3 regions of the Velazquezella soli genome follow, and region 1 is predicted to be linked to each of the others. Evidence: riboswitches for the same ligand, from Rfam matches in the RefSeq annotation. Region 1 holds a riboswitch; each other region holds the start of a gene.
What was found. Region 1 has a riboswitch for cobalamin ahead of AC0JZ8_RS02665 (ABC transporter substrate-binding protein). Riboswitches for the same ligand answer to the same signal wherever they lie in the genome.
Positions count from the first base shown of each region.

Region 2: it holds a riboswitch for cobalamin, as region 1 does, so the genes downstream of both, AC0JZ8_RS06405 (CbtB domain-containing protein) here and AC0JZ8_RS02665 (ABC transporter substrate-binding protein) in region 1, are expected to answer to the same signal.
Region 3: it holds a riboswitch for cobalamin, as region 1 does, so the genes downstream of both, AC0JZ8_RS10350 (ABC transporter substrate-binding protein) here and AC0JZ8_RS02665 (ABC transporter substrate-binding protein) in region 1, are expected to answer to the same signal.

Region 1 covers NZ_CDRNXF010000002.1:186,825-197,455, reverse strand. The annotation lists gene AC0JZ8_RS02700 (GAF domain-containing sensor histidine kinase) at 1-743, shown strand, start outside; gene AC0JZ8_RS02695 (hypothetical protein) at 978-1,217, opposite strand; gene AC0JZ8_RS02690 (DJ-1/PfpI family protein) at 1,972-2,754, opposite strand; gene AC0JZ8_RS02685 (SCO family protein) at 2,780-3,370, opposite strand; gene AC0JZ8_RS02680 (copper chaperone PCu(A)C) at 3,367-3,894, opposite strand; gene AC0JZ8_RS02675 (PepSY-associated TM helix domain-containing protein) at 3,936-5,351, opposite strand; gene AC0JZ8_RS02670 (class I SAM-dependent methyltransferase) at 6,198-6,842, shown strand; cobalamin riboswitch at 6,878-7,070, shown strand; gene AC0JZ8_RS02665 (ABC transporter substrate-binding protein) at 7,217-8,233, shown strand; gene AC0JZ8_RS02660 (FecCD family ABC transporter permease) at 8,314-9,291, shown strand; gene AC0JZ8_RS02655 (ABC transporter ATP-binding protein) at 9,288-10,049, shown strand; gene AC0JZ8_RS02650 (pseudoazurin) at 10,132-10,482, shown strand.
Region 2 covers NZ_CDRNXF010000004.1:567,521-578,151, forward strand. The annotation lists gene AC0JZ8_RS06370 (precorrin-3B C(17)-methyltransferase) at 1-632, opposite strand, end outside; gene AC0JZ8_RS06375 (precorrin-2 C(20)-methyltransferase) at 629-1,393, opposite strand; gene AC0JZ8_RS06380 (precorrin-8X methylmutase) at 1,390-2,019, opposite strand; gene cobG (precorrin-3B synthase) at 2,022-3,329, opposite strand; gene cobN (cobaltochelatase subunit CobN) at 3,326-6,628, opposite strand; gene cobW (cobalamin biosynthesis protein CobW) at 6,650-7,687, opposite strand; gene AC0JZ8_RS06400 (DUF1636 family protein) at 7,684-8,112, opposite strand; cobalamin riboswitch at 8,215-8,441, opposite strand; cobalamin riboswitch at 8,499-8,699, shown strand; gene AC0JZ8_RS06405 (CbtB domain-containing protein) at 8,737-8,913, shown strand; gene AC0JZ8_RS06410 (CbtA family protein) at 8,928-9,695, shown strand; gene cobO (cob(I)yrinic acid a,c-diamide adenosyltransferase) at 9,692-10,306, shown strand; gene AC0JZ8_RS06420 (cobyric acid synthase) at 10,310-10,631, shown strand, end outside.
Region 3 covers NZ_CDRNXF010000004.1:1,404,477-1,415,107, forward strand. The annotation lists gene AC0JZ8_RS10340 (GcvT family protein) at 1-1,615, shown strand, start outside; gene ftsZ (cell division protein FtsZ) at 1,691-2,686, opposite strand; cobalamin riboswitch at 2,980-3,174, shown strand; gene AC0JZ8_RS10350 (ABC transporter substrate-binding protein) at 3,305-4,312, shown strand; gene AC0JZ8_RS10355 (FecCD family ABC transporter permease) at 4,394-5,425, shown strand; gene AC0JZ8_RS10360 (ABC transporter ATP-binding protein) at 5,422-6,207, shown strand; gene AC0JZ8_RS10365 (bifunctional 5,10-methylenetetrahydrofolate dehydrogenase/5,10-methenyltetrahydrofolate cyclohydrolase) at 6,214-7,074, opposite strand; gene AC0JZ8_RS10370 (hypothetical protein) at 7,077-8,249, opposite strand; gene AC0JZ8_RS10375 (ABC transporter permease) at 8,296-9,180, opposite strand; gene AC0JZ8_RS10380 (ABC transporter ATP-binding protein) at 9,186-9,986, opposite strand; gene AC0JZ8_RS10385 (NAD(P)H-dependent oxidoreductase) at 10,008-10,589, opposite strand; gene AC0JZ8_RS10390 (FAD-binding oxidoreductase) at 10,606-10,631, opposite strand, start outside.

The DNA.
Region 1 (10,631 bases):
TTGCCGAGATGATTGCGAACCACCTCGACGCACGGACCGAGTTACTGATGACAGAGGAAAGCTTGCGGGTGGAGCAGGAGATATCCAAGGTTCGGGAGCAGTTTGTCGCTGTCCTGGGACACGATCTGCGCAATCCTCTCGCATCCATGGTGGCCGGAACCAAACTGCTGGCCAAATCTCAACTAGACGAGAGGGCAAAATCCGTTGTCCAGCTGATGCTGAAAAGCGCCGATCGGATGTCGAACCTCGTCGACAATGTCATGGACTTCGCGCGAGGGCGGCTCGGCGGCGGGATTTCTCTTGAGCTGACAGATGAACCACTGCAACCGATCCTGGAACAGGTCGTCAGTGAACTACAAAGCGTTTGGATAGACCGCAAGATCGAGTCTGAGTTCAGGATCTCACATCCCACAAGGATGGATCATCAGCGCCTCGCGCAGCTTTTTTCGAACCTGCTTGGCAATGCTTTGACGCATGGGGCCGCCGATTCTCCGGTCAACGTGGTCGCTGAGACAACCGCTGACGCCTTTGAGCTTTGGATCAGCAACGGTGGCGATCCAATCCCAGAGGACGCCCTGGATAAGCTTTTTCAGCCCTTCACTCGTCCGATGGGTCATGCGTCCAAGGGAGGCCTTGGCTTGGGGCTATATATTGCTTCTCAGATCGCCGAGGCGCATGGAGGAACACTGTCGGTCAAGTCCTCGCCGGAAGAAACACGCTTTACGTTGCGAGTGCCATCGTAACGAGCATGGGCCGCTTGGCCGGAAATCACTCCGACAAAGAATTCATCGCCCTCGCTGCGATGAGATCGTCAGAGCAGTGCTCCTGCGGCACTGGTAAAGACGCCCGCCTTCAAGCTGGGTTATTTGGCGGCGTATTCTGAACGCATGCGTTCGCGGATGCCGCCATCCATTTTCATGCCGTCCGCCATGGGTGTGTGGATGGATCCCCGGTTGGCCGACCGAAAAGCGGCTTTCTCAGACTCGGATTTCGAAATATTCGCCGACAGTCGTTCGGTTAGGTCGGGGCATGAGATGATGCGATATGCTGGAGCCCTTGGCTTTCCAGCCCACCGGCTGTTCTTCTTTCGGATCGGTGCATGCCTTCACAATCGCATCGACGACCAGTTCGGGGTCATCCATCATGGTCATTTGTGGCTCGTGGCCGGAATAGTTCGCGGCATGTGTCCACCAAGGTGTATCGACGGCCCAGGGCATGATCGTTCCGACTTTGATGTTGCAGTCAGGACGTCTTTGGCGGTGTAACACTTATGACAGCGACGGCGACGGCCTACATGGCCGGGGCGCTCGCTGGCGCATTGCTGATGGTGAGATGGCATCCTGCCGATAGAGGCTGGGTCGCGCTTGTCGGCCTTTCGCTCTTACGGGCTGGCGCCGTTCAGCCTTCTCCTTGCAGGGACTATAGAAATCCTAGTAACAGCATATTTCGTGGCGGGCATAGGGATCGAAATATTCAATGTGCCCTGGTTCACCTCGGTCCAGAGCGAAGTTCCACAGAACCGGCTCTCACGTGTTTCTTCGCTCGATTTCCTCTTTTCCTATGGGCTAGCACTGGCAGGGTTGGCGCTTATGGCGCCCTTGGTGAACCTTCTAGGAAGAGAAAGCGTGCTGATCTGCACGGGTATCCTGTGCCTGGTGATCCCCGTACTTGCGATGCTCGTTCCGACGGCGCGATATTTCTCACGGCATGCCGTCCAGCCCTCGCGTGGTGCCCATTGAACGGAGGCACCACCATCACGACAGTTGACGGGCATCTGTCTCGGCAGTTCAGAATCGCTGCGAAATCGTCAGGTAAAACGAACGACCGGGTGCCGAGGCGACACCACCGACCAGATCATCAAAGGTTGCTTCATAATTTTCGTCGGTCATTTTCGGACGGCAGCGGCGGCCGGTGTCGCTGTCGCTGTCGAATATGAATAGGTCACCTGCGGTAAGACTGCCTATCGCAGCCTCACGCCTTCAGGCGCTCAGCCGCCCTCAGGGCCGCAGCCTTTGCGTCGTCCATCGCTGGCTTTCTGGCATTCAGCAACGAATTGCTGATCTCCGGTCCGGCCTTTTCCGGGCTGCCTGCATCAAAGGGTGGGTGCGGATCGTATTCGATGATGAGCTGAATGCGTTTTGCAGCCTCTTCGCCCCGCAGGCGCGCGACGATCGACAGGCCGAAATCGATGCCTGCCGTGGTGCCGCCCGCAGTGATGATGTTTCCATCCTCGACCACACGGTCATGGACCGGTGTAGCGCCAAATATCGGCAGCAGATCTCGAACATTCCACAGCGTGGTTGCCCGTTTCCCCGTGAGAACGCCCGCAGCACCGAGCACAAGCGAACCTGTGCAGACGGCCGTCACGAAACGGGCGCGGCCGGCCATCTCGCGAACGAAATCGAGCGTTTCCTGATCTTCCATCAGCTCGGTCGCGCCGACAAGCCCGCCCGGAATGAAGAAGACATCGACATCGCGTGGGCAGTCCATGAACGTCGTCGTGGCGGTTACGGGGATGCCGACATCGGTCGAAACGGGGGACTGGTCCTTCCAGACAAGATGGACCTTGCCGCGGGTCATGTTGAACACCGTCAACGGCCCCGTGAGGTCGAGCAATATCATTTTGGGATGCACCAGCATGGCAAACACAGGAGCATCTTTTGGCGTCTCACCCTGTGCGAATGCTTGGCCGGAGTTCAGCAGCAGCCCTGCGCCGGCTGCAGTCATCAGGAGATTGAAATCACGACGGTTCATTTGGACGATCCTTGGTTTTGCAGGGCTATGACTTGAGGAGGCTCGAGCGGATGCGCTCGACGGCTTCCGGCTCGGGCTCGCCGTAGGGGAGCAGGCCTTTCAGCCGCCCGTCTGCGCCAAACATCAGCAGCGAGGTCGTGTGGCTCATGTGATAGTTGGGATTGCTGCCTTCCTGCTTTGCGGCATGGATCATCATCCCGTCTGTGACCTTCTTCATTTCCTCCGGCTTGCCGGTGACGCCGGTAATGCGGTTGCTGAAGGCTGTGACGTAGGCGTGCATGATCGACGGCGTGTCGCGCTCAGGATCGATCGAGAAGAAGTAGGTCTTCAGCGGTTTGCCCGCCTCGCCGAGCGCCTTCAGGTAGCCTGCGACTTCGAAAAGCGTCGTCGGGCACACTTCCGGGCAGTTGGTGTAACCGAAATAGACGAGCGACGGGCTGCCCTTGAATAGTGACTTGTCGACCGGCTCCCCCCGGTCATTGACCAGGGAGAAATCGGTGTCGAATGCCGCGTACCGGGGCTCGTCCTTGAATGTGAACGCGAGAATGCCAATCAGAACTGTCACAAAGATCACCGAGATGGTTGTGGCGACCAGCATGAACGGATTGGGTGTCATTGGCCATGTCCTTCATGGCTGCCATGATCGCCGTGCCCGCCATGCGCAGCCTCAGGCTTTGCGCCACCAGCCACTGGACCGACGGACAGTTCGACATCGACTGGCCCGGCCTTCTCGAAGACCAGTGTCGCCTTGACGGTCTCACCTTCCTTGAAGGGCTTGTCGACCTGCATGAACATCAGGTGATAGCTGCCGGGTTTGAATTCGACAGAGCCGTGAGCCGGAACGGCAACGCCATCCTTCAATTCCCGCATTTCCATGACGCCGCCATCCATCTTCATCTCGTGAATCTGGACCTCGCCGGCACGATCGGAGGTGGCACTGACAAGGCGGTCTGCTGCGCCGCTATTGACGATCGTCAGGTAGCCGCCGCCGACCTTGGCGACCGGCAGCATGGCGCGGGAATAGGCGGACTCGACCTTGATGTCGCCCTTGACGTGACCATCGACGTGATGTGCGAGCGCCGAGACCGGAAGCGACAGGGCAAGAACCGCGGCGAAGATTTTGATTCGGGTGAATGACATGAAGGATCCTCCTTGGAATGAATTCGGCATTTCGGTCTTTCTCAGGTGAGCGCGCGTTTGAGCGGCTTGATGTGGCGGATGACGAAAAGGTCGAGCACCAACACGGCGACGAGGACGAGGCCTGTCAGCGGAAACAGAAGCGATACGGCCAGCATGACAATGGCTGCCCCCTTCCAGAGAGCCATCTTCTCCGGAGTGACCGGAGCAACGAGACGGATGGCGCCGGCGGGCCTGCGTTTCCACCACATGACGATGCCGCTGACCGACAGGAAGATGATGGAAAGACAGAAGAGCGTGTTGAGAGCGATATTCCAGACACCGATATCGCCCTCGTGCAGCGCAATGCCGACTGCCATGGCCTTGCCCGCGGCGCCGTAGTCCTCGTAGCGGATATCAGCGAGAACCTTGCCGCTATACTGGTCGATATGCATGGTGCGGTCGGAAACGGGATCGGCGCTGTCATTACTCATCGTGTCGCGAGCGATTGTCCACACACCGGTTTCCCCACTCGGAAAGGAGAGCTGGAAGCGCCCGCCGAACCCAAGCGATCTTGCCTGAGCGACAACCGCGTCCACGCCCGAGGCGTTAGAGGCTAATGGCATTGCGTGGCCATTATGCGCAGCATGGGGATCAGATGCGGGCATCGGGGTCTGTTCCAGCACCCACGGAACCTGCTTGACGCCCTCATGGTTCATACTCGCATGGGTGACATCCGACAGCGGCACATTATCCCATTTTTCCGCAGGAAATGTGCTCCAGGCCTGTGTCATCTTCTCACCCCAGACCCCAGCCCACGTCAGGCCGGAAAGGAGAAAGGCGAAAAGGATGAGGGCGATGTAAACACCCACAGTCTGGTGCAGTGATTTCCAAACTTGCCGGCCACGAAACTGCGGGATAAGCGATTTCGCCAGACTGCGTTCGCCGCGTGGCCACCACAAATAAAGACCCGTGATGATGAGAACGATGCCGAAACCCGCGGCTATCTCAATCAGTCGGTCGCCGACTGTTCCAATCAGCAAGGTCCCATGGATGAGATTGGCCAGATCGTAGAGCGCATCACGGCGATCCCATGTTCCGATAACCGTTCCCCGATATTGATCGACAGCCACCATGGTTGCCTTTTCGCCCGAATTGACGCGAAAGACGGCCGGCTGTGTTTCCGAGCGGGGCACGATGTACTGGGTTACAGCACCTCTTGGCACGGCAGCTTTTGCCGCCTCAGCCTGTTGCGAGACGGCAAGCGCCTGGTGCGCGGGGGCGACGGTGTAAAATTTTTCTCCGTCACGCCCCACCAGGACCGATGACCAAAGCATGATGAGCCCTGTTACGGCGAGTATCAGAAGAAAAGGCGCGACGTACAGTCCGGCATAAAAATGCCAGCGCCAGGCGGTGTTGTAGAAGTCGCGCGTGCTGCGATTGTCGGCTTTTCCCGCCGTGGGTTCTGCGATCACGGTCATACGTATCCCCTCTGGTACGATGTCGCTGCGTTGAATGGATGTTGGATTGATCGTGCGCCTGAGCGATGCTCCGTCCGGCGGGGACGAAGGCGCAATCTGCCGGATTTCTGCCGTCAGACGCTCTGCTGGCTACGAAAGCGCAGCGGAGAGCGAACGCAGACGGCTATCGATTGCTACTCCCCCTCTCGGAGAGACGATCGATAGGGCAGACGATCAAATGTCAGATAGCGAGGGGAGGGCCTCTGGCGGAGGCGCCGGATGGTAGGAAGGAGCGGGGTGCAAGCTCGATTGCTACTGATTGAGCATGTGCGACTTCGCGCAGGATGGGCGCGCCAAATGTGTCGGTGGGCGTCGGCAGGATAGTTGCGGCGGCCAGTCGGCAAGCTTCGCAAAATCCGCCGGCCTTCTGGCCATGCTGATGTGTCTTGCCATCTTCTGATGGAAGGCAAAGCACTGGCAAAGTTCCGTCAGGAAGAATGTAGGCGGCAATTTCGCTGGCTGGAATTGGGCCAGCGTCGAGGACAGGTGTCTTATGGGCGAACCCGAGCAAAAGGAATGCGAGTGCGCATGCGATGCACAGCCCCCATTGCCGCAAATGCCCAAAATTCCGGATCATCTCATCGATCTGCCCGTGAAACCTGACGGATGTCATACTCCCTCGATCGGGACGGCGCAATGTGTCGCAAGCGTGGTGACAATTTGACGCGTGGCGGGCGAGCAGCGTGTCAGTCAAGGCTTGGTTCGACTTCGCCTTTGTGGCAGACAATTCACACCGCGAACGTTGCGAGCGGTCTCGAAGCTCTGAAAGATGGTCTTATGAAAGCTGCCCCGAACACTGCCAAGGCTATGTCCGATCACTGGAACGGGCGCGCCCATCGCTTCAACGGTGCGGCCTCACACAAACGTCATCACGACGACTGGAAACGCGTGTTCTCCGCTGCACTCGGTGACAACATCCGCGATGCTGTCGATCTTGGATGCGGCACAGGGGCCTGCGCATTGTTGCTCGCGGAGCTCGGCCATCGGGTCACCGCAGTGGATGGTTCAGAGGGCATGCTGTCCCACGCGCGTCAAGATGCCGAGGCCCGCGGCCTCGACCTGACCTTTGTCCATTCGACGATGGATGACGCCGAAATTCCTGACGCGAGCGTCGATATCGTTACCTTGCGCAATGTTCTATGGACGCTTGAGAACCCGGCGGGTGCGCTGTCCCTGGCTCACCGCATCCTGAGGCCCGGTGGCAAGCTTCTGGTGTCGGACGGCCTGTGGTTCCTGCATCGCAAAAACGACAGCGCAGTTGAGTTCGGCAAGGAACTGCCGTTTTTTAACGGCCTGACGGATATTGATGCGCGTGCACTGCTGCATGAGGCTGGCTTCGGCGACGTGCAGTCGTGGAAGCATCTCTTTGAAACGCATCCCTATGGTGCCGTCTACGATGATAGCACACAGCAGATCGAATATTTCGTGCTGACAGCGACAAAGCCGCGCTGACGCAGATCCAAAGCTTGCGTGGCAAATCCAAGCCTGTATAGCTTTCAACCGTCGGTTCCCGTAAGGGACGAACAGGGAATTCGAAACGGAGCGATCCGTCAAACGAAACTGCCCCCGCAACTGTAGGCGGCGAGCATCCTTTCATCGGCCACTGGGCGCTTTGCCCGGGAAGGCGAAAGGACGCAGCGACCCGCCAGTCAGGAGACCTGCCGACACCTGGGTAAACTAATGCCGGCGGGGTGTCCGGAGGAGGAAGCGGATGTTTGCAGCGTTCTTGCGTGCTGTTTCGAATGGCGGTGAAAACTGGCAGGCGGGTGTCCCATGCCGTCTCGACGATCCCCGATCGGGTCCTTTTCACTGACCGGAGATTGATCATGACGAAACTCAAGGCAGCGCTTGCCTTTTCGACCCTTCTGTTCGCGAGCTCGGGCGCTTATGCTGCCTCGACGACCTATCCGCTCAAGATCAGCAATTGCGGTCAGGAACTGACCTTCAATGCTGCGCCTAAAAGCGTTGCAACCGTCGGCCAGTCGACGACTGAGATGCTCTATGAGCTCGGCCTCGGCGACAAAGTTGTTGGCACGTCGGTTTGGTTCAACGAGGTTCTGCCGGAGTTCAAGGACGTCAATGCCAAGGTGCCGCGTCTGGCGGACAACCATCCCGGTTTCGAAGCCGTGGCTTCCAAGAAGCCCGAGCTGGTGACGACCCAGTTCGAGGTCCATGTCGGCCCGCAGGGCGTGGTCGGCACGCGCCAGCAGTTCAACGAGCTCGGCATCAATGTCTATGCCATGCCCGCCGATTGCGTCGGCAAGGACAACATGTCGGGCGGCGACGGTTCGCGCAAAGTCCCGTTCTCGATCGACACGGTTTACCGCGCCGTCGATGAACTCTCGACGATTTTCGACGTGCAGGATCGCGGTGACAAGCTCGAAGAACAGCTTCGCTCACGCGTGTCCGCCGCTGCCGCAAAGGCGAAGTCGCTCGATCTGAAGGACGTTTCTGCCGTCTTCTGGTTCTCCAGCGCCGATATCGATCTCGATCCCTTTGTCGCTGGCCAGAAGGGTATTCCCGGCTTTATCATGAATACGCTCGGCGTGAAGAACGTGGTGGAGAGCGATGAGGAATATCCGTCCGTCGGTTGGGAGACGATCGCCAAGGCCAATCCGGATGTCATCATCATCGCGCGCATGGATCGCCGCCGTTATCCGGCCGACGACTATCAGGTTAAGCTCGACTACCTGAAGAGCGATCCGGTGACCCGTGAGATGGAGGCCGTCAAGAACGGCAATATCGTCGTGGTCGATGCCCACGCCGTCCATGCCGGCATTCGCATCCCGACCGGCATTGAAACTGTCGCCGACGCGCTTGAAGACATTAAGGGCAAGCAGTGACCGATATCGCAGTGGAGCGGGACGGGAGGATCGCCACGCGCCTGATCGGTTATCTGGCCGGCTCCGTCCTCCTGCTCCTCATGGCCATTGCGCTGGGCGTCTCCGTCGGGGAGACGTCCATGCCGATCCATCTTGTCGGCCAGACGCTGGCCAACAAGATGTTCGGCGCATCCTATGCCATCGATTCGATCGACGCTGGCATCATCTGGAACTATAGGCTCACACGCGCCATCGTGGCGGCCTGCTGCGGTGCGTCACTGGCCGTGTCCGGCGTCGTCCTGCAAGCGATGCTGCGCAATACGCTGGCTGATCCGTATATTCTCGGTATCTCCGCTGGTGCATCAACGGGTGCTGTCACCATCCTGATCTTGGGTATCGGCGGTGGACTTCTTTCGCTCTCGCTTGGTGCCTTTGCCGGTTCGCTCATCGCCTTTCTTCTGGTGGTGATGCTGGCGCGCGCTGCAGGCGGCGGTGTCGGCATTCAGGCGACCGGGCTGATCATCCTCGCCGGCATCGCCGGTTCGCAACTCTTCAATGCCCTGACCTCCTTCATCATCACCCGATCCGCCAATGCTGAGCAGGTGCGCGGCGTGATGTTCTGGCTGATGGGGAACCTCAGCGGCGTACGCTGGAACGATGTCATGCTGGCCGTTCCGATCGCCATTCTGGGTGTCTGTATTTGCATGTGGCATCGCCGGGCGCTGGATGCCTTCACCTTCGGTGCGGACTCCGCGGCCTCTCTCGGAGTGCCCGTCCGAAAGATCCAGGCGATCGTTATCGGAACGGCGGCGATGATGACCGCTGTCATGGTCAGCATTGTCGGATCGATCGGTTTCGTCGGCATCGTTATTCCCCATGCCGCGCGCTTTCTCGTCGGGCCGCGTCACGCCCGCCTTCTGCCCGTGTCGGCGCTGATGGGAGCGGTTTTTCTCGTGCTTGCCGATATCGGCTCGCGGGTGCTGGTGCCCAATCAGGTCCTGCCGATCGGCGTCATCACCGCCCTTGTCGGCGCACCGGGATTCGCCATCATCCTCATTCGCGGAAGGCGCATTCGATGATCCTCACCGCTGACAGTTTGAGCTGGAAGGTCCGCGGTACCAGCATCCTGGAAAAGGTATCTCTCGACGTACAGGACGGAGAGACGCTTGGATTGATCGGGCCGAACGGTTCCGGCAAATCGACCCTGTTGAAACTGCTGGCCGGCATCCTCACACTATCATCAGGTGGCGTCTCGCTTCAAGGCCAAGCCATGGCGCGGATGAACCGGCGACAGGTTGGTCAGACCTTGGCCTTTGTCGAGCAGCAAAGCGATACGCTCGAGCGACTGACTGTCCTCGACGCGGTAGAGCTCGGTCGAACGGCGTGGCTGTCGGCGCTGCAGCCGTGGTCGGCAGGGGATGATTGGATCGTCGCAGAGGCCCTGCGACAGGTCGATATGGCCGGCATGGAAAAGCGATCGTGGCACACACTGTCAGGTGGGGAAAAACAGCGCGTCCATATCGCCCGTGCGCTCGCACAGCAGCCTAAAATCCTGCTGCTCGACGAGCCGACCAACCATCTCGATATTCAGCATCAGCTCTCTATCCTCGGTCTCGTCAAGGCGCTTCCCGTCACGTCGGTGATCGCGCTCCATGATCTCAATCAGGCGATGACCTGCGACCGCATCGGCGTAATGTCGAAAGGTGCGCTTCTGGCCTTGGGGACTCCTGCCGAGATTCTGACGCTCGACCTGATCCGCAACGTTTTTGGTGTCACGGCCCGTTTTATCGAAGACACGGATGGCTCAAGCCTGATCCGGTTCCAATCCATTCAATGAGGTTCTCATGCGATCCATTTTCTTTGCCACTCTCCTGGCTCTGGCGCCAGTCGCTGCCCATGCCGAGACTTTCGAAGTAAAGATGCTGAACGGCAATGCCACCGGCGGCATGGCTTTCGAACCGGATTTCCTGTCGCTGAAACCAGGTGACATGGTGAAGTTCCTGGCGACGCAGCGGGGGCATAATGCAGCTACGATCAAGGATTTCCTCCCGAAAGGAGCCACTCCGTTCAAGGGCAAGATCAATCAGGAGATCGAAGTCACCTTCACCGAGGAAGGCTTTTACGGGATCATGTGCACGCCGCACTACGACATGGGCATGGTCATGGTCGTGCGAGTTGGTGACGCGCCGCTGGCCGAAATGAAGCTGCCGGATGATGTGCGACCGGGGGCAGTGAAGCATATTGGTCAGATTGTTGAACGGAATCAATAAGATTACGTTTCAATAATGGGTCGATAGTTCGATTCCGCTCAAGAGCGAATAGGCGAACGGACATGGCTACTTTGCGCCCGCATATCAGTCGTTCATTCGGTTCCCAACCCGTACTGAAAGCCGTCGATCGCCGCTTCCCATGGCGCAAT
Region 2 (10,631 bases), on a different contig from region 1:
GCCAAGGGCACGATCCGGATCGCCTCGTCAGGCCGGCCGGCGGCGCGGCCGAAGATCACCGGCACCGTGCCCGGCAGGTTGGCGCGCAGGATCTCGAAGGCTTCATCCAGCTGATGCGGCCGCGCCTTGCTGATCGGATTGTAAAAGGCCATGACGAAGCCGGCCGTTGCCGCGGCGACGAGACGCTTTTCGATGATGGCCCAGGGTTTCAGGTTGTTCGAGAGCGAAATGGCGCAGAAATCATGGCCGAGAGGCGCACCCGCCTTGGCGGCAACCGCCAGCATGGCGGTGACGCCTGGCACGATGGAAAGATCGATGTCGCGCCATTCTGCAGGACCCTCGTCGATCGCTTCACAGACGGCTGCCGCCATCGCGAAGACGCCGGGATCTCCACCCGAGACGACGCAGACTTTGCCGCCTCTCGCTGCCATCTCGATCGCTGCCTTGGCGCGTGCCAGTTCCTCGCGATTGTCGGAAGCATGGCGGCGTTGGTCCGGTCTCAGGTTCAACCGGTCGATATAGGGGAAGTAGCCGAAGAAATCGGTCGCCGACGCAACGGCCGACATTGCTTCCGGGGTGATCTGGTCCGGGCTTCCGGGGCCAAGGCCTACGACCGTCAGCGATCCCGTCATTCTGCCGCTCCATGATCGGGGCCCGGACGGTTGGTCCATCCCGGAACGAGCACGAGGGAGAAATATGGCGCCGGGCTTTCGTCGCGCGTTTCCAGCCGCTCCGAGGCGCCGTTGGCCATGGTGCCGCGTTCGACATAGAGCGCACCTGAAAGCTTGCCGACTGCGGCCAGCGCCCGGCGGATCTTCGGGAGGTTGCGCCCGACCTTCATGATCACGGCACCATCGGTATCGGCGAGACGCTCGATCAGCTTTTCCTCAGACAGCGTGCCGGGAAGAACGCTCAGGATATCGTCTCCCTGCACCAGTGGCAGGCCCGTCATCGACCAGCAGCCGGACATCGCGGTGACGCCGGCGATCACATCCACCTCATAGCGATCCTTCAGCCGGACGTGCAAATGCATATAGGACCCGTAAAACAGCGGGTCTCCTTCGCTCAGAACCGCGACGGTCTTTCCGGCATCGAGGTAAGCTGCCACTTCCTCGGCCGAACGATCGAAGAAATCGTTGATCGGCGTCTTGTAGTCGGCTTCGTCCTTGTGGGTCTCGACCGTGACCGGATAGACCAGCGGCAGTTCGATCGTGCCCGGGCGGATATGCGCGTCGACAATCGTGCGGCCGTTGCCTGATGAGCCCTTCTTGCAGAAGAAAGCCAGCACATCCGCTTCATTGATGGCACGCACCGCCTTCAGCGTCATCAGTTCCGGGTCGCCGGGCCCGGTGCCGACGCCGATCAGCCTGCCTTTGGTACCATAGGGGCTCAAAGGCCTGTCCTCGCCAGCGCGTTGACGGCGGCAGCCGTCATGGCCGAGCCGCCCATGCGGCCGCGCACCACGGCATAGGGAATGCCGTGCGCCGATTCCATCAGGGCTTCCTTGGATTCGGCAGCGCCCACGAAGCCGACCGGCATGCCGATGATTGCGGCTGGGCGCGGGGCGCCGGCATCCAGCAGTTCCAGCAGGTGAAACAGGGCCGTCGGTGCATTGCCGATGGCGACCACCGATCCTTCCATCGCGTCCCACAGATCCAGTGCCGCTGCCGATCTTGTGTTGCCGATTGTTTTGGCGAGTTCGACCGTGCGGCTGTCGCGCAAGGTGCAGATCACCTCGTTATCGGCCGGAAGCCTTGCACGGGTTACCCCCTGCGCCACCATGAACGCGTCGCAATAGATGGGCTTGCCGGCCAGCAGCGCATTGCGGGCGGCAGAAACGAAGTCGTCGGAGAAGCGGAAATGTTCGGCCGCCTCGACCAGACCGCAGGCGTGGATCATGCGGACTGCGACATCCGCCTGCTCTTCCGAAAATGCGGAAAGGTCGGCTTCCTCGCGGATGATCGCAAAGGACTTCAGATAGATCGCATCGCCTTCGTGGATATAGTCGTAACTGGTCATGGTCATCCTGGTATGGCCGCCTGACAAAGCCGGTCCGGACCGATCCGGGCAAGGCAGGCAGCGGAATTTTCCCCCGATCGCCGTTCCGATCCGACGAGAGCGGCAAGGCGGCGAAGCGTGGCGTTGGTATCGGCAAACGCGATGGAAGCAAAGGGTTGGCCGCTCGCTTTCGCCGAGGCAAGCAGCGAAACGTGATCCGGCATACCGCACAGCGTCAGTGCCGTTGCTTGCGGATGGGCGCAGCCCTTAGGGCAGCCGCTCACATGCAGCTTGAACGAGCCGTCCAGCAGATCGGCGCATTCTGTGGCAGCGCGCGTGGCGATCTCGTGGGTGGCAATGGTGCCGGAACGGCAGGCCGGGCGTCCGGTGCAGGCAGCGATATGACCGCGCGGATCGGCAGCCGACGTCACGAAACCGGTGTCTGCGGCAAATGCCGTCAATGTGCGGCACGCGGTCTCGCTGCCGAAGAACAGGAGCGAATGATCGAGCGCCGGTTTGACGGTGCGGATGTCCAGGCGTGTGGCTTCCGTGCAGAGGGCAATCATGTTTCCGGCATGGGTCTGGCCGAATGCCGGGCCTAGGCCGGTCGCGAACGTGCCGTTTGAAAGGGCATGCAGCGTGAAAGGGGAGATGGTTGCGGCAGTAAAATCGTTGGCAGGTAGACCTGAAGCGAGGTCACGACCGCGGGCATCGCTTCCAAGCGAGGCGAGCTTTTCGAGAAGAGAGACGGTCGCCTCGATGGCCTCTGTTTCACGTAAAACGTTGAAAACACGCCCGGAAGCTTCGGTGCCGCCGAGCAGGATCTTCCAGAGGATTTCGCTATCCGCCTCCACGGCGACCAGCCTTATATCAGCGATCAGCCCGGACAGTGTCAGGCGACCCGTACCATCGACGATGACAGACATCTTTGGCGCAAGGCCTTTGATGTCACGGGCACGGTCTCTGATCGCGTCTGCCAGCGGGCGCGGATCTACAATCTCCGTGGCTTCGTCACCGGCAAGCGGCGGCACTTCGACGGCAAGGCCATCGCGCAGCGGCAGGTCCAGCGCTCGCACCTTGGCCTCGAGACGCGGCGCGGAAGTTTCGCTGAGTCCCCGGATCTGCAGGTTGCCGCGTGCGGAAATGTCGATCATGCCGTTGCCGTGACGCATTGCCAAACGGCAGAGATCGGCGAGTTGCTCCGGCGCAATTGCAGCGGTCAGCGGCACGCGCGCAAGCAGGCCGTCGCCCGTCATCATCGGCGCAGACAGGGCAGGGCAGGCGCCGCGTCTCATGTCCAGATCGGCCCGGTCGCGTGCGAATACTGTCATGCGACCAGCCTTTCGCAGTCTTCGGCCAGCATTTCCAGCTCGGCATTCACCGCGTTGCGGCGCGGATGCCAGAGACCGCGATCGAGTGCCGCGCGGAACCGCAGGCCCATGTAGCGGGCGCCTTCGGGGTTCTGGGAAATCAGGAAGTCGCGGACTTTCTCGTCGCCCAGATAGGCGTCATAGGTCGCGTCGATCAGCGATTGCGGAACGGCGTGGGTGGTCTCGGCAAAGCCGATCAAGCGGTCGACGGCTTCGACCAGTTCGGCTGCACCGCGGGGACCGTGGCGCATCTGGCCGGCGATAAAGCGCGGATTGACGGCACGGGCGCGCACGACGCGGGTCACGGCCTCGGAAATGGAGCGTGCTTTCGGCTTCTGCGGATCGGTCGTATCGAGCGCGATCATATCTGCCTTGCCGCCCAAAGCCGCCACAGCTGCGGAAAATCCGCCGATAAAGGCAACGTCGGCGGAGCCGTCGAGAAGATCGCGACCGGGATCATCGCCGGTATGGACGAGAAGGTCGGCGCTGCCGATTCTTTCGGCAAACCCGCCGGGAACGTGGACGCCGTCGCCATCGGCACCGCCGAATGCGTGGCTGGTGGCGTCGAGATAGAGACGGCCGAGTTCCTCGCGTTCGCCCCAGCTGCCGTCGGCAAGCTTTTCCTCGATGCCGGAACCGTAGGTGCCGGGGGCCGAACCGAAGATGCGCGGGGGCACATGGCCGAGCGTCTGCGCATCCTCTGCCAGCGGATTGTCACCCGGTGCTTCCTCACGCGCGGCAATCGCCCGCATGGCCGCATCGAGAAGTGCTATCAGTGCCGGAAACATGTCGCGGAACAGGCCGGAAATCCGAAGGCTGACATCGATACGCGGGCGGCCAAGCGTGGCCGGCGCCAGAACCTCGATACCGGTGACGCGGCCGGTCGCGGCGTCCTGTACGGGTCTCGCACCCATCAGCGCCAGAACCTGCGCCACTTCCTCGCCGCCGCTTCGAAGCGAAGCGCTGCCCCATAGGTCGAAGACGAGGCTTTTCGGCCAGTCGCCATGGTCCTGAAGGTAGCGACGCAATATCTCGTCGGCGGCGCGCTTGCCGAGCTCGAACGCGGTCGGGGTCGGCAGGGTGCGCGGATCGCTGGCGTAGAGATTGCGGCCGGTCGGCATCACGTCGCGGCGTCCACGGGCGGGTGCACCCGACGGTCCGGGGCGGATATGCCGGCCATCGAGAGCATCGAGCAGCGCCTGCATTTCGGTGCCGGCACTGGCGATCCGCAGCGGATCGTCATCGCCGGCTGCGATTTCGCCGAACACGTGCTGGCCGTCCTTGATGGCGAAGTCCTTGAGATCGCAGAGAAACGCGTCGATGCGGCTGAGCGCCGTGTCGGGGTCGTCATCCCCTGTGATCCCGGCCTCCGATGCCAGTCCGCAGTCGCCCGCGGTCTCGACGATCAGTTTCGCCAGCCGGTCGCGGCGGCGCCTGTCCAGCCCGTCCGCCTGCGCGTATTCGTCGACCAGCAGCTCGAGTTTCGTTTGCTCAACCGAAAGGCCTGCACCGGTAAGAACCGGCGGCAGGTGTCCGATGGTCACTGCGGAAATGCGCCGCTTGGCAACCGCCGCCTCGCCGGGATTGGATACGATGAACGGATAGATGACCGGCAGGCCACCGGTCACAAGCTCCGGAAAGCAGTCTTTCGACAGCGCCACGGTTTTCCCAGGCAGCCATTCCAGCGTGCCATGGGCGCCGACATGAACGATCGCATGGGCACACACGGCATCACGCATCCACTGACCGAACGCATTGAGGGCATGGCGCGGCGGCAGGTCGGGGCTGTGATAGTCGGCGCGGCGGTCTGCATCGCGGCCGCGGTCCGGGGCAAGCGCCACCGTGACGTTCCCGAACTGCGCGGCGCGGAAACGGTAGGCACCGTCTTCCAGATCCGCATCCATTGCGGGCTCGCCCCAGGCGGAATCAATGCCAGCTGAAGGGCTGTAGGTTGCCAGCGGATATTGCACTGTCCTGGCGGCCAGAAGATCCAGAAGCGCGCGCGGGGTTTGCGGGATATCGGAAATAGAGTAGCCGGCTGTCGATAGCGTGCTGAGGATCGTGAGAACGCTTTGCGGCACGTCGAGGCCGACGGCATAACCGGTGCGGCCCGGCGCATTCGGATAATCCGGCATCAGGATGACGAGCTTTCGCTCGGCGCGGGACACGGTCTTCATCGCAAGGAAGGCGGCGATCCGGTCTGCGACGTGTTCGATACGGTCAGGTTCGGGCTGGTTGATGAGATCGGCCGTCTTGTCGCCGGCCTTGAACGAGATCGCGCCGGCGAGAATGCGGCCGTCCAGTTCCGGCAGCACGACATGCATGGCAAGATCAGAAGGGTTGAGGCCGCGGCGGCCTTCCATCCATCCGTCCCGCCGAGTCGTTGCGGTGACCAGCTGGAAGACGGGAATCCCTGAGCGGTCGAAAATCGTGTCGCCGTTGTCGTCGGTCGCACTTGCAAAGGCGGTCGTGGTGAGAATGGCGGCCGGATCGAGCTCTGCGATCGCCTGTTCGACAAAGCCGATGGTTTCCGCATCCTTCAGGCCGCCGACGAACATCGGCATCGGTGCGAACCCGCGGGCGGCCAGCGCCTCGTACATCGCGTCGACCGGGGCCGCATCATTGGCAAGCAAGGTGGAGCGGTAGAACAGGATCGGCAGCCGCTGCGCATCGGGCGGGAAACCAGCAGTAAGCTCATCGGCGGTCGAGATGCCGTGGCCGGGCTTGTAGAAGCCCCGCTTCGGCATCGGTGTCGCGGTCGGCAAGCTTTGCGTGTCGCCGCTTGCCAGGGCATCCAGGCGGCGCGCCAGAAGCTGCATATTGTCCGGCCCGCCTTCGCGGAAGAAGGCAAGAACGTCCGTCAGCGTCGCATCGGGCACTGTCGAGGCAGCCGCCAGGCGGTCGTCGCTGATGCTGCATTCCCCTGGCAGCATCGCGAGCGGGATCTTCTTGCGCTTCGCCAGTCGCGACAGCTGATCGGCGCCATAGGCCCAGCGATCATAGCCGCCGAGAATGCGCACCAGGATAAAGCGCGCGTGGGCGGCGGTCTTTTCGAGCCACAGATCGACGGACATCGGATGGCGCAGGTCGGAGATATTGGTGAGGCAGAGGCTCGCCTTGCCATCGCTCCAACCCGCTGCAATGCCGTTCAGGTCACTGCCGGAAAAAGACAGCACCACCACATCCGCCGGCGACTGGTTAAGGTCGACCGGCTCGATCAGGTCGTCGAGCGACGACGAGGTGGTGGCGAGAATATGCATCCTTTTCCTTCTACAGCCCTCTTATGCTGCCAGCATCTTTTCGATCGCCGCCCGGTCCATCCCCTTTTCACCGATCACGACGAGGCGGCTCTGGCGGGTCTCGCCGGGGCCCCAGGCGCGGTCAAAGTAATGATTCACGCGCGAACCGACCGCCTGGACCTGAAGGCGCATAGGCTTGTTGGCAACGTCGACAAAACCCTTGATGCGCAGCACGTTTTCCGCTTCCGCCGTGGCGGAAATGCGGGCAGCGAGTTCGTCCGCATCGGCAACGGCTGGAATATCGATGACGAAACTGTCGAAATCGTCGTGATCGTGATCCAGCTCGTCGTCATGATGGGTCTTGCGGTTTTCAATATCGTCCTCGACGGCAAGGCCGAGACCGATCAGCACGCTCGGATCGACGGCGCCGTTTGCAGCCGGCACGATCTTCACCGCCCGTGGCAGATGCGCCTGAATGCGGCCCTTGGCGGCGGCAAGCGAAGCCTGGTCGAGAAGGTCCGTCTTGGTCAGCACGATCATGTCGGCGCAGGCGATCTGGTCTTCGAACACTTCCTCGACCGGGTCGTCGTGGTCGATCGAGCTATCCTGGCTGCGCTGCGCTTCCAGTGCCTCGTGATCGTCGGCAACGCGGCCTTGGGCGAGCGCCAGACCATCCACCACGGCAATGACGGCATCGACGGTGACGCGGGCCTTCACATCCGGCCACTGGAAGGCCTGGACGAGCGGCTTCGGCAGGGCAAGGCCCGAGGTTTCGATCAGGATTTGATCGACGCGGGGCTCGCGGGCCAGGATCTGGTCGATCGCCGGAACGAAGTCGTCGGCGACGGTGCAGCAGATGCAGCCGTTGGCAAGTTCGATAATGTTGTCATCAGGGCAGCTTTCGATGCCGCAGCTCTTCAACACGTCGCCATCGATGCCGACATCGCCGAACTCGTTGACGATGATCGCGAGCCGCTTGCCCTTGAGGTTTTCGATCAGGTGACGGATCAGCGTTGTCTTGCCGGCACCGAGAAACCCGGTGATCACGGTGCAGGGAACGCGGTCGAATGAAACGCTCATGAAGGCAGGTCCTCGTGGTGCTGGAATGGGGGAATGCGGGCCGTCATGCCCTTGCCGCGAAGGCACATGGGGCGGCCGCGAAGGGGAAGGAAACCGCGCTCGTCATCAGCCAGCATCATCGCGCCGGTCACGATGTCCTCGACATTGTCGAGCGACAGATGACCAAAGACATAGGACCAGCCGGAGCGATGTCTGAAGGCAGCACTTGGGCTTTTCTCGCAGTTGGCGAGACAGGTCACGGGTTTAACCGAAAGCGGCTTGCCGGCAGCTGCCTCGCGAAGTGCTGCCATCAGGCCGATGCCCGGGCGCGCTTCGCTGTCGGATGCCTCGCGACAATTGGTGCAGACGAAAATCGTCACATCCGGCTCGCCGGCAAGGCCGTCTGCGGACGCATCGCGCTCGTCTTTTCGTTCGTCAATCACCATCGTGTCGCACTACCGCCCAAGCCAATAACATCGGGGTGCACGACAGGAAGGCAAGCCAATCCTGCAGAGTGAAAGAAGCTTTACCGGAGCACCCCGCCCGGAAAGGCGCGTTTTCGAACGGCAGGTCTCCTGGCTCGCGGGTCGTCACCATCCGCCTGCCTTCCCGGATTTCTCCAGTGGCCATAGTGGCAGGATGGCTCGCCGCTTACAGTTGCGGGGGCAGCCGCGGCATTGAACCATGGGATCTTAAAGATGATCCCGGGTTCGCACCGCATTCTCTCTTAGCCCCTACTGTTGCCGGCAAGGGACCGTATCGCAGTCACCTAAGCCTTGTCGCAGGGCAGTGTCAATGTCGCAAAGGCGATTGCCCGTGTGGGGAAACCGTCTATAGTGACCCTGTCTTTGGTGCCCGAGAGGGCTCATCGAAGGGAATGCGGTGCGACGATATCTTGACGTCAAACCCGCGGCTGCCCCCGCAACTGTAAGCGGAAAGTCTCTGCTCAACATGCCACTGGAGACATCCGGGAAGGCGGGTCAGAGGCGTTCGATCCGCGAGCCAGGAGACCTGCCGGAGACGATAGGCACAGTGAAAGTCCTCGGGTGGAGGGCAGAAAGACGACGTCCATGGTTACGAACTCTGCTGCCGGTGCAGCCAGCGTTTCCGCATCGAAAATCATTCCTCTTGGCATGACGGCCATACTCGGCCTGTTCATCGTAGGCTTTGTCGGCTTCTCGCACATCGAGGCCGTGCACAATGCGGCCCACGATACGCGCCACTCGCTGGCCTTTCCCTGCCACTAAGAGGAATTTTCCCAATGTCGCTGTTTCGTAACATCGTCCTCACGGCGGTGATCGCAGGGCTTTTGTCCGGGCTTCTGATGACTGTGATGCAAAGCTTTTCCGTCGTGCCGCTTATTCTGGCGGCAGAGACCTATGAACATGCCGGCGGCGCTGCCGGACATAGCCATGGCACAGCTCCGGATACGGCAGCCAGCACTGCAGCGCCGGCTTCCGCTCAGCATCATCACGCCGAAGAGGCATGGGCGCCGGCCGACGGGCTCGAGCGCTTTGCCTACACGGCTGCCGCCAATGCACTGTCGGCCATCGGTTTTGCGCTGGTTGCCATCGCCATTGCCGAAGCACACGGCGGGTTTGGTGGATGGCGCGGCGGGTTGATGTTCGGCATTGCCGGCTTCCTCACCGTCAGCCTTGCACCCGGCCTCGGTCTGCCGCCGGAACTTCCGGGCATGCCGGCCGCCGAACTGGGACCGCGGCAGATCTGGTGGATTGCGACGGCCGTCTGCACTGCCCTGGCCCTCGGGCTGCTTGCCTATACCCGTTCCGCCCTTCTTGCGGCTCTGGCGGTCGTCCTGCTGGTTGCTCCGCACATCATCGGTGCACCGCTGCCGCCGACCCATGACACCGCGGTGCCGATCGAACTGCATGCGCGGTTCGTCAATGCCGTCTACGCGACGAACCTCGTCTTCTGGGCCGTTCTCGGAGCGCTTTCCGGCGTCATCCGCGAGCGCTTCCGGGCAGGTGAGGGAATCTCGAACACGTCCAAGGAGCTTGCAGTCCGTTGAAGGAAATCGATCAGACCACCGAGCAGCGCCACCGGGCGAAGATGGAAAACCGCAAGGCGGTTCAGGATGCCGAAGTCGCGGAGAAGACCGTCGAAAAGGGTCTCCTCATGGTTCATACCGGCTCCGGCAAGGGCAAGTCGACGGCGGCCTTCGGGCTGGCGCTGCGCACGCTTGGCCACAACCGCCGCGTCGGGATCGTGCAGTTCATCAAGGGCGCATGGTCGACCGGGGAGCAGCCGGCGCTTGCGGTGTTCGGCGACCGCATCGCCTGGCACACAATGGGCGAGGGCTTTACCTGGGAAACCCAGGATCTCAAGCGCGACATCGCCGCTGCCGAGAAGGCCTGGGGCATGGCACTCGAACTGATGGCGGATGAAACGATCGGCCTCGTCATTTTCGACGAACTCAATATCGCGTTGCGTTACGATTATCTCGATCTCGAAACGGTCGTTGCCCAGTTACAGGCGCGCCGGGCGGATCTGCACGTGGTCGTCACCGGCCGTAATGCAAAACCGGCTCTGATCGAGGCGGCGGATCTGGTGACCGAGATGACGCTCGTCAAGCATCACTTCAAGGCCGGCGTCAAAGCCCAGGCCGGCATCGAGTTCTGACGGGTGGTGGCGCGCGCTCTCATGTTTCAGGGGACGGGCTCGGATGTGGGCAAGTCGCTGGTCGTCGCCGGGCTCGCCCGCGTCTTCACGCTGCGTGGCTTAAGCGTTCTCCCATTCAAGCCGCAGAACATGTCCAACAATGCAGCGGTCACCGCTGATGGCGGGGAGATCGGCCGGGCGCAGGCCTTGCAGGCAAGGGCTGCGGGGGTGCCGCTCAGCGTCCATATGAACCCGGTTCTGTTGAAGCCCCAGAGCGAAGTCGGCGCCCAGGTGGTGGTGCAGGGCAGGGTCGAGGGCAATGCCAAGGCTGCCGAGTACCAGCATC
Region 3 (10,631 bases), on a different contig from region 1:
GCTGGAAAAGGCGATCGAGCTGACGCCGATCCTCGGCGAACTCGGCTATAACGAAGGGCATTCGTTCAACGGCCTCTTGCAGGTGTCGGCCGGCGGCGGTGCCTCCTGCGGCGAAAGCCAGAAGGTGCGCGGGCTCTGGTACTGCGTTGCCATCTGGGTCAAGGACGGCCCGGCCTATGGCAAGCTGATCGCCGACTGGATGACCGACGGCCGCACCGAGATCGACCACAACTCCATTGATTACGCGCGCTTCTATCCGCATCAGCTGACGGAAGAGTTCATCGAGGGGCGCACCTTTGAGGCGGCCCAGAAGATCTATTTCCCGGCCGTTCATCCGCGCGAACCCTATGCGACGGGCCGCGGCGCCAAGCGTTCGCCGTTCCACGACCGCGAACAGGAACTCGGCGGTTACTTCATGGAACTCGGCGGCTGGGAGCGTGCCCACGGCTACGCGGCCAACGAGCATCTGCTGGAGAAATACGGCGACCGGGTGCCGAAGCGCGAAAACGAGTGGGACAGCCGCCACTTCTGGCGCGTGTCGAATGCCGAGCATCTGGCGATGAGCGAGGATTGCGGCATCGTCAACCTGTCGCATTTCCACATGGTCGATATCGAGGGGCCCGACCATGTCGAGCTGCTCGAATGGCTGTGTGCGGCCAAGATCGGTGGCGACGGCAATATCGGCAAGGGTATCTACACCCACTTCCTCGACGACGAGGGCATGGTGCGGGCAGATTTCACCGTCTTCCGTCTGGCTGACCGCGGCCGTCTCGTCAACGGCGCCGATGCCGGCCCGCGGGACCTGCTCTACATGAAGCGTGTCGCGCAGGATCGTGGCCTCAACGTCACCATTACCGATGTCTCGGAAAAGTTCATCACCATCGGCATCTGGGGCCCGAACGCTCGCGAAAACCTCAAGAAGGTCGTGGCCGACCCTGAAGGTCTCGATGTCGAGAACTTCGCCTTCGCCGCGATCAAGCCGATCGAGATCGCCGGCAAGCATGTCACGGCGTTCCGCATCTCCTATGTGGGCGAGCAGGGCTGGGAACTGCATATGAAATACGAGGACGGCGTTGCCGTCTGGGATGCGCTGCGTGCCACCGGCGTGATGGCCTTCGGCGTCGAAACCTATGCCAACTCACGCCGCATGGAAAAGAGCCTGCGCCTGCAGAACGGCGATCTCCTGACCCAGTACAACCTGATCGAAGCGGATCTTGCCCGTCCAAAGGTCAAGGAAGCCGATTTTTGCGGCAAGGCGAAGCATCTCGAATACAAGGCCCGCGACCATCAGCCGGCGATGCTCTGCACGCTCTTGATGACCGACAATGTCGATGCGTCCGGTGTCGCCCGCTATCCGGTCGGCTCGCTGCCGGTGATGGATCCTGACACGGGCGAGGTTCTAATCGACGACCTTGGACGGCGTTCCTATACGACCTCGATCGCCTACGGCCCGACGATCGGCAAGAACATCGCGCTCGCCTATCTGCCCTGGTCGCATTGCCAGGTCGGCCGGAAACTGACGGTGGATTATTTCAACGAGGCCTTCCCGGTGGAAGTCGCAGCGGTCGGTTACAAGCCGCTCTACGACCCTGAAAATCTCAAGCCGAGAAGCTGATCGGCTTCGGGTCTGACAAACAAAAAACGCTCCGCGGATGTCCACGGAGCGTTTTTTTATTAGCTGAGACTGATCTTAGTACTGCGCAGTCGGGGACGAAGAGCCCTGCTGGTTGCCGTTGAGGCCGGTTGCGACGACCGACACGCGGAACTTGCCGTCGAGGTTCTTGTCGAAGATCGCGCCGACGACGATGTCGGCCTCGGCTTCGACTTCGTCACGGATGCGGCTCGCAGCTTCATCGACTTCGAACAGTGTCATGTCGGTACCGCCTGAGATCGAGATGAGCACGCCCTTGGCGCCCTTCATCGAGATGTCGTCGAGCAGCGGATTGGCGATGGCGGCTTCGGCGGCGATCAGCGCGCGGCCATCGCCGGAAGCTTCGCCGGTTCCCATCATCGCACGACCCATGCCCTTCATCACCGATTTCACGTCGGCGAAGTCGAGGTTGATCAGGCCTTCCTTGACGATCAGGTCGGTGATGCAGCTGACGCCCGAAAACAGCACGCGGTCCGCGATCATGAAGGCGTCGGCGAAGCTGGTCTTGGCGTCGGCAATGCGAAACAGGTTCTGGTTCGGAATGACGATGACCGTATCGGCGGCTTCACGCAGGGCTTCGATACCCTCGTTGGCCGTCTTCATGCGGCGGTGCCCTTCAAACGAGAAGGGTTTTGTGACGACCGCAACCGTCAGGATGCCGGCAGAGCGTGCTGCGCGTGCAATCGCGGGGGCCGCACCCGTTCCGGTGCCGCCGCCCATGCCGGCGGTGACGAAACACATGTGCGAGCCGGCGAGATGATCCATGATCTCGTCGATCGATTCTTCGGCCGCCGCGCGGCCGATATCCGGCAGCGAGCCAGCACCGAGACCTTCGGTCACCTGCGCACCCAGCTGGATTCGGCGCGACGCCTTGGATGTTGCCAGAACCTGGGCATCCGTATTGGCGGCGATGAATTCCACGCCGTGGAGATTTTCCGTGATCATGTTGTTGATCGCGTTACCGCCACCGCCTCCGACACCGATCACGGTTATCTGCGGTTTCAATTCGGTCAAGCCGCTCTTAATATCCGTCATCTTCGTCTCCTTCAGCTCCTTCCGGTCGTCCCATACCAGAAGGACGGCGAATCGCCCCGCAGGCTATCTGTCCGCAAGGTCATAGACCAGAGCGCTGTCAGGCCAAAGAGGCAGGAGTAGGGTGAGGGCGATGTCATCGCGATTTAATGTACAGCATCCCTGAATTGAGCGCCTCACAAAGGTCGCGACCAATCCAAAATAGACCGTTGCGTAAATTGGTATGTTATACTATTACACTCAGCAACGGCAGAGATCGCGCGGGGATCGCTCTGGACAAGCACCGGCGTGTTCCCTATCAGTTGGAGCGCTACGGTTCTGCAATCGCAGATGAAAAGGGAATGCGGTGAGGCTTTCGGGCCAAGTCCGCGACTGCCCTCGCAACTGTAAGCGGCGAGCCAGCCATCGATACCACTGATCATCCGATCGGGAAGGCGATGGAAGGCGTTCGAGCCGCAAGTCAGGAGACCTGCCGTGGCATGGACAACCAACACCGGACGAGGGGTTCCGGCAGGGAGATGATTATGACGCAAGCAATGCGCTCGTGCGCCATTTTGACGTCGAGCCGCGATGCGGCTTCAGGTCGTCCTGCCCTTTTTTCCGATTATTAAAGGACAGGACATGAAATCAGGGCTTATCGCCGCCTTAGTTGCGGCACTTCCCACATTCGCCTTTGCCGCACCGACCAGCTACCCGCTGACGATCGAGAATTGCGGTCGCCCCGTCACGTTCGAGAACGCGCCCCAGAAGATCGTTTCGATCGGTCAGGGCATGACCGAAGTGCTTTATTCGCTCGGGTTGGCCGACAAGGTGGCGGGCACTGCCGTCTGGGTCGGGCCGGTGCTTTCGCCCTATGCAGAGGTGGATGCGAAGATCAAACGGCTTGCCGACAACGACCCGAGCTTTGAATCGGTCGTCGGTCTCGAACCGGATCTGGTTGCTGCCGAGTTCGAGTGGCATGTCGGGCCGATGGGGTCCGTCGGCAAGCGCGAGCAGTTTTCCGATCTCGGCATCAACACCTATGTCTCGCCCGCCGATTGCGTCGCCAAGACCAATGTCGATGGCGGGGACGGCGTTCGCAACGAACTGTTCAAGATGGACCTGATCTACCGCGAGATTACCGAGCTCTCGAAGATCTTCGACGTCGAGGACAAGGGCACGGCCCTGATCGCAGACCTGAAACAGCGCGAAGCCGCAGCCGTCGCATCGATCAAGGGCGTTGAGCTAAAGAACCTGCCGATCGTCTTCTGGTATTCCAGCAAAGAGACCAAGGGCGACGCCTTTATCGCGGGCAAGAACAGCGCACCGGCCTATATCCTCAACACGATCGGCGCCCGCAATGTGGTGACGACGGAAGAAGAATGGCCGCTGGTCGGCTGGGAAACGATTGCTGAGGCCAACCCCTCCGTCATCGTCGTAGCCACCATGGACCGTCGCCGCTATGCCGCGGATGATCCTGCCGTGAAGATCAAGTTCCTCGAGACTGATCCCGTCGTCAGCCAGCTGGATGCGGTGAGAAAGAAGCGTTTCGTGATGATGGACGCCCAGTCGATGAACCCGACGATCCGCACGATCGAGGGCATCGAGACGCTCGCCCGGGGCATCCAGTCCTTCGGCCTTGCGAATTAGGGTGCGGCGGGAGATGATATCTTTCCCTGTTTCCGCCATCGTCGATGAGGCGAATTTGCCCGACCTGCCCAGGCGCCCCAAGTGACGCGATCCCGTATCGGACGTTGGGCGCTAGGTGCCGCAGGCGTGTTCCTCGTGCTATCGGCGCTTCTCGTCGCCATCGTTGCCGGGGTGGCGATCGGTGAGATGACCATTCCCATGGAGACGACGATTTCTGCGGTGACAAACCGGCTCGGCTTTACGGCCGTGGCCTTGCCGCGCATCCAGGAAGCGGTGATCTGGGACTATCGCCTGTCGCGCTCACTGGTCGCGGCGTTTTGCGGCGCCGGCCTGGCGCTGTCGGGGGCGATCCTCCAGTCTCTGCTGCGGAACTCGCTGGCCGAGCCTTACGTGCTCGGCATCTCGGCTGGGGCATCGACCGGTGCGGTCAGCGTCATGCTGCTCGGCTTTGGCGCGGGCGCGATCTCGCTTTCCGCCGGAGCCTTTGCCGGCGCGCTGATCGCCTTCGTCTTCGTGGTAATGTTGTCGAGCGGACGCCAGACGGCGGACCGGACCATTCTGGCCGGCGTCGCCGCCTCGCAATTGTTCAACGCGCTCACCTCCTACATTGTCTCGACCTCTGCCAATGCCGAACAGGCGCGCAGCGTGATGTTCTGGCTGCTCGGCAGCCTTGCCGGCGTCCGCTGGCCGGAGGTGACGCTTGCCGCATCGGTCGTGACCGTCGGGCTCGTCGTCTGCATCTGGCATGCGCGGGCGCTCGATGCGTTTACCTTCGGCGAGGATGCGGCGCGTTCGCTCGGCATTGCGGTACGGAGGGTCCGCGTGGTGCTGTTGCTTGTCACGGCGCTGATGACGGCGACGATCGTCAGTATGGTCGGCGCGATCGGCTTTGTTGGGCTCGTCATTCCGCATGCCGCCCGGTTTATCGTCGGCCCCGGCCATATCCGGCTTCTGCCGGCCTGTGCGCTGATCGGGGCGCTGTTCATGGTGCTCGCCGATATCGTCTCGCGCATCGTCATCGCACCGCAGATCCTGCCGATCGGGGTGGTGACGGCGCTGGTCGGCGTTCCCTTCTTCTGCGTCATTCTCTACCGGGCGAGGAGGGTCGCATGACAACCGATACCGTCTCCGCCCCGGTTTTGGCCGCCAGTGCGGTTCGCTGGCTCGCCGGGCGCAAGGTGATCGTCGATGGCGTCACCGTGTCGGTCGATGAGGGCCGGACGCTCGGGCTGATCGGGCCCAATGGTTCCGGCAAGTCGTCACTGATCCGCCTGCTTGCGGGTCTGCGGCCACCCGCCGCCGGCAAGGTCACGCTCGATGGCAAGCCGATGAGCGGTTTCGGACGGCGCGAGCTCGCCCGCCGGGTTTCCGTGGTCGAACAGCATTCGGCAACCGAGGCGAATGTCACCGTCATCGACGTGGTCCGGCTTGGACGCACACCATACCGGTCGGCGCTGTCGCCATGGACGCAAGAGGACGACCGGATCGTGACCGAAGCCTTGGTGCGCGTCGGGCTGGATGATCGCCACGAGCAGTTCTGGCATACGCTGTCGGGTGGCGAGCGTCAGCGCGTGCAGTTAGCCCGGGCGCTCGCACAGTCGCCGTCGGTGCTGATCCTCGACGAACCCACCAACCATCTCGATATCCAGCACCAAATCGACATCCTGCGGCTCGTCTCGGAGCTACCGCTGACGACGGTCGTTGCGATCCACGATCTCAACCTCGCCGCCCGGTTCTGCGACGTGATCGCCGTGCTTTCGGAGGGACGGCTGGTCGCCTGCGGTTCGCCCACCGATATTCTGACCGAGCAGATGATCGCCGACGTGTTCTGTGTTGAAGCCCATGTCTCGACCTCACCGCATCACGGCCGGCTGCATATCCAGTTCCTGATGTGAACCGATCTAGGCGGCGGCGATCTGCAGCAGGTTGCGCAGCAGCATCGCACGGGTGAGAGCGCCGACCGAACCCTGCGGCGGCGTCACCCAGCCTGCGACATCGGCGACATCGGCTGCGACATCCGAGACCATCGATCCATCTGCGCCGTAGCTGATGCCGACGCCGACGACGGCGGCACCGGGCTTGACCATGTCTGCGGTGACGAAACCGGGCTGGCCGAGGGCGGCGATGACGATATCGGCACGCCTGATGTCCTCGGCAATATCCTGCGAGCCGCTATGCAGAAGGGTGACCGTCGCATCGATTCCGCGAGCTGAAAGAAGCATGGCAAGCGGGCGCCCGACGAGCTGGCCGCGGCCGATGATGGCCACCCGGCGTCCGGCTAACGGTACGGCATTGTCCTGCAGAAGCGCAAGGATCGCAGCCGGTGTACAGGGCAGGAGCCCCGGCTTTCCCGCCAGGAGCAGACCGAGGTTTTGCGGATGCAGGCCGTCGATATCCTTGGCCGGCGACACGGCGGTCATGACGCGTGTCTCGTCGATGTCAGCCGGCAGCGGCAGTTGCACCATTTGCCCGTGAATGGCGGGGTCAGCATTCACGGCGGCAATCTGGTCGAGCAGGGCTTCGGTGGTCGTATCCGAGGGCAGGCGCAGGTCGATGGCCTCGATACCGACCTCGACGCAGTCTGCATGCTTTCGGCCGATATAGGTGGCGCTGGCCGGATCGTCTCCCACCAGCACCGTCACCATCTTCGGTGCAATGCCGCGGGCGCGGAGACCGGCAACCTCTGCTGCCATCTCGCGCCTCAGCCGGGCGGCGAGGGCTTCGCCGTCCAGCAGTGTTGCGGTCGTTCTTGGCAGGGTCACGCTCATTTCAGGCCGATCGAGGGATCGATGAAGCGGTTGGTAACGACCTGGTCCGGCTTCACATCCGGATCGGCGCGCTCGTCGAAGCGCGGCTTCACCAGTTTGAGCATCTCGGCGACGCGGTCCATGTCGAAATCGCCGATCGTCGCGTTGGGGCCGTTGCCGATAATGCCGGTGTCGACCATCGTCTTTGCGGCATAGGCCATCAGCTCGGGCGCCGTCTTCCACCAGCTTGCGGCATGACCGGCGGCGTTGAAGTCGACGATCACCTTGTTTGCCTCCGCCGGATCCCTGGCGTAGTCGGCGGTTGCCTGCTGCAGAAGCGGAACGAGCTTTGCCAGGCACGGTGCCAGCTCTTCCATTTTCGATGTCGCGACGGAGAGCATGCCGGTGTAGTTGCGATAGCCGAGGTCGTTCATGTTGAGATAGCCGATCGGCTTGCCCCAGTTGTTGCCGTGCTCGAACTTGTAGACTTCGCTGGTGACAAAGCCCTGGTTCAGCCATGTGCCGTTGTTGGTGACGAAATTCTCGCCGTCGCCGCGATAGCCCTCGACGAACACGTCTGCGGGGACGCCCTGCTCGACGAGGTAGAGGCCGAAGGTGCGCTTGATCGTCGAGACGTAGATCTTGCCCTTGCCGCTCTCTGCGAAGGTCTTGAGATCGGCAATCGACTTGAAGCCGTCAGGATAGGTGGCCTTGTCCCACAGGAGAACCGTTGGTGCGATATCGAGCGGCGCCATGACGCCGACCACGGGAAAGCGCTTGGAAAAGATAAAGGCGTTGTCCAGTTCCTGATAGCCGAGATGCGGCGTGACGCCGGCCTTGGAATTGCCCATGTAGAGCGCCGAATAGGCGGTCTCGCCATCGCCCATGCCAAGCCCGCCGCCGCCCTCAAGGATGGTCAGCTCGATGCCGGTCGCGCCGAGCGGGCCGGTATATTGGCCCGACGTCATCTCTCCGCCCGAGCCGATCAGCTGGTAGAGGGGACCTTGCTCGGCCTGGGCCAGCCAGTCCTTCTGGATGATGAACGGGCTGGGGCAGACATCGGCGAGCGGCGTCTTGTAGTGGCTCTTGGCGAACTCGCCGGCAGACGCACCGTTTGCTGTAGACAAGGCCGTTGCGAATGTGGCGATCGCCATTGCGGCGGTCAGTGTGGCAGTCAGCTTTTTTGTCATGTTCGTTCCCCTGATTGCTTTTTTCTAGGTCAGTTCAACAGCGATGTCAGCGTTGCCTGTCGCTCGATTCGTGCCAATGCGCAAACAGACGGTTCCCGAGCCAGTTGAAGGACAGGTAGACGGCGATCGACAGGGCAGAGGCGACAATCAGCGCGGCATACATTTGCTCGTATTTGAAATCGATCTTGGCATTCATCAGCAGCTGACCAAGGCCTCCCTTGCCGGACAGGAAGAACAGTTCAGACACGATCGCGGCGATGACGGCGAGGCTTCCGGAAATCCGCAGGCCTGCAAAGAGCGTCGGCGCGGCAGACGGCAGCGCGGCCTTGCGCAGCATCACCCACCAGGAGGCATTCTGCAGCTTGAAAAGTTCGAGAATGTTGCGGTCGACGCTTTTGAGGCCGAGCAGCAGCGTCGTTGGAATGGCGAAGAAGGTGAAGAGCGCGACGATCAGCACCTTGGGCAAGAAGCCGAAGCCGAGGGCGCTCTGGATCAGCGGGATGATCGCCATGATCGGGATCGACTGCAGCGCGACGAGATAGGGGAAGACGGCCTTTTCCAGCGCATAGACGCGGAACATGACGATGCCGAGCATGATGCCGACGGGGATCGAGACTGCAAGTCCCGCAATCGCGATCGAGATCGTGGTCAGGGCCCGCGTGAGCAGCTCGGTGCGGAAGCTCGCAATGCCGAATGCCTGGTTCCACAGGCCCTCCGCACTCGGCATCAGGAACTGGCGATGCGCTGGAAGGTCGGCCCGGATCAGGGCGTAGGCTGCGACGATCAGGATGCCGAGGATGAGAGGCGGTGCGAAGCTTAAGACGAGGCGGCGGCCGACGCTTGGTGCCGGTGCAAGCGGGACGGGGCTGTAGCGCTCGACCTGCGCCTTCAGCGGCGTCGATTTGTAAGCGGCGACAATAGGATCCGACATGGCGCTCAGGCCTCTATGGCATGGCGAAGGGCACGCGATACCGCTCCGCACAGTTTCGAGAATTCCGGCTCGTAACGCAGGTCCGGCTGGCGCGGGAAGGGAAGGCCGATGTCGAACGTATCGATGATCCGGCCCGGACGGCGCGACATCACCACGACCTTGCTCGACATGTAGACGGCCTCGGGAATGGAGTGGGTGACGAAAATGCCGGTGAAACCTTCGCGGCAATGAAGGTCGATCACCTCGTCGTTTAACCGTTCGCGGGTGATTTCGTCGAGCGCGCCGAACGGTTCGTCGAACATGAAGACGTTGGGATTGAGCGCGAGCGACCGTGCCAGCGAGGCGCGCATCCGCATTCCCCCCGAAAGCCTTCGCGGATAATGGGCCTCGAAGCCGGAAAGGCCGACGAGCTCGATCTTTTTCTTCGCGATTTCGCGGCGCTTCGCGGCGGGGTAACCGCGCAGCTCCATCAGCAGTTCGACATTCCCCTGCACGCGCCGCCATGGCAGCAGGGTCGCATCCTGGAACGTGTAGCCGAGCTGCTGCCGATCGACCCAGACATCGCCGGAACTGTGGCTCGACAGGCCGCTCGCGATCCGCAGCAGCGTCGATTTTCCGCAGCCGGACGGGCCGACGATCGACACGAACTCGCCATGGCCGATGGCAAGGTTGACATCGGACAGCGCCTCCGTTCCATCCGGGAACGTCATCGAGACCTTTTCGAACACCACGGCATTGCCGCCGGGCAGGGGCGGGTGGGGACGTGCACCAATATCGGCGGCGTTGACTGTCGGCGATCCCGTCATGACAAATCCCCTTTTCTCATCTCAAAACCGCAGCATGGACGTGCGGACCTGCTCGATGAAGGCCTCCGTGCGCTCATTGGTGACGTTGTTGATATCGTAGAGCGCGTGATATTTCACCTTGACCCGCGGATTGCAGACGACGCGCAGGAAGCGGGTGGCGTTGCGGCGTGGTGGATCGCCGAGAACCATCGCACGCCAGCGTTTCGAGCCGTAGGTGGTGACGGTCGCGAGCTTGCGGATATTGGTGAGGCCCGGCGAAAGCTGCCCGTCCTGCAGCTTGAACGACACGTCGGGCAGAAACACCCGGTCGAAATAGCCCTTGAGGATCGCCGGCCAGCCGAAATTCCACACGGGATGGCAAAGAACCAGTGCATCGCAGGACATCAGCCGGTCGACATAGGGCGCGACGCGGCTGCGATTGATGGAAAGGTCATGATAGTCGCGCCGATCCTCCGCCGACAGAACCGGATCGAACCCTTCCGCGTAAAGATCCAGGTCGTCCACCGTATGCCCGGCCTCAAGGAGGCTCGCAACGACCGTATCGTGCAGGCGCGAGGCGAGGCTTTCCTTCAGCGGGTGGGCGTAAATGACATGTACCTTCATCGGTCCATAATTCTCGTTATCGGTTGAAAAGGAAGATGCGGC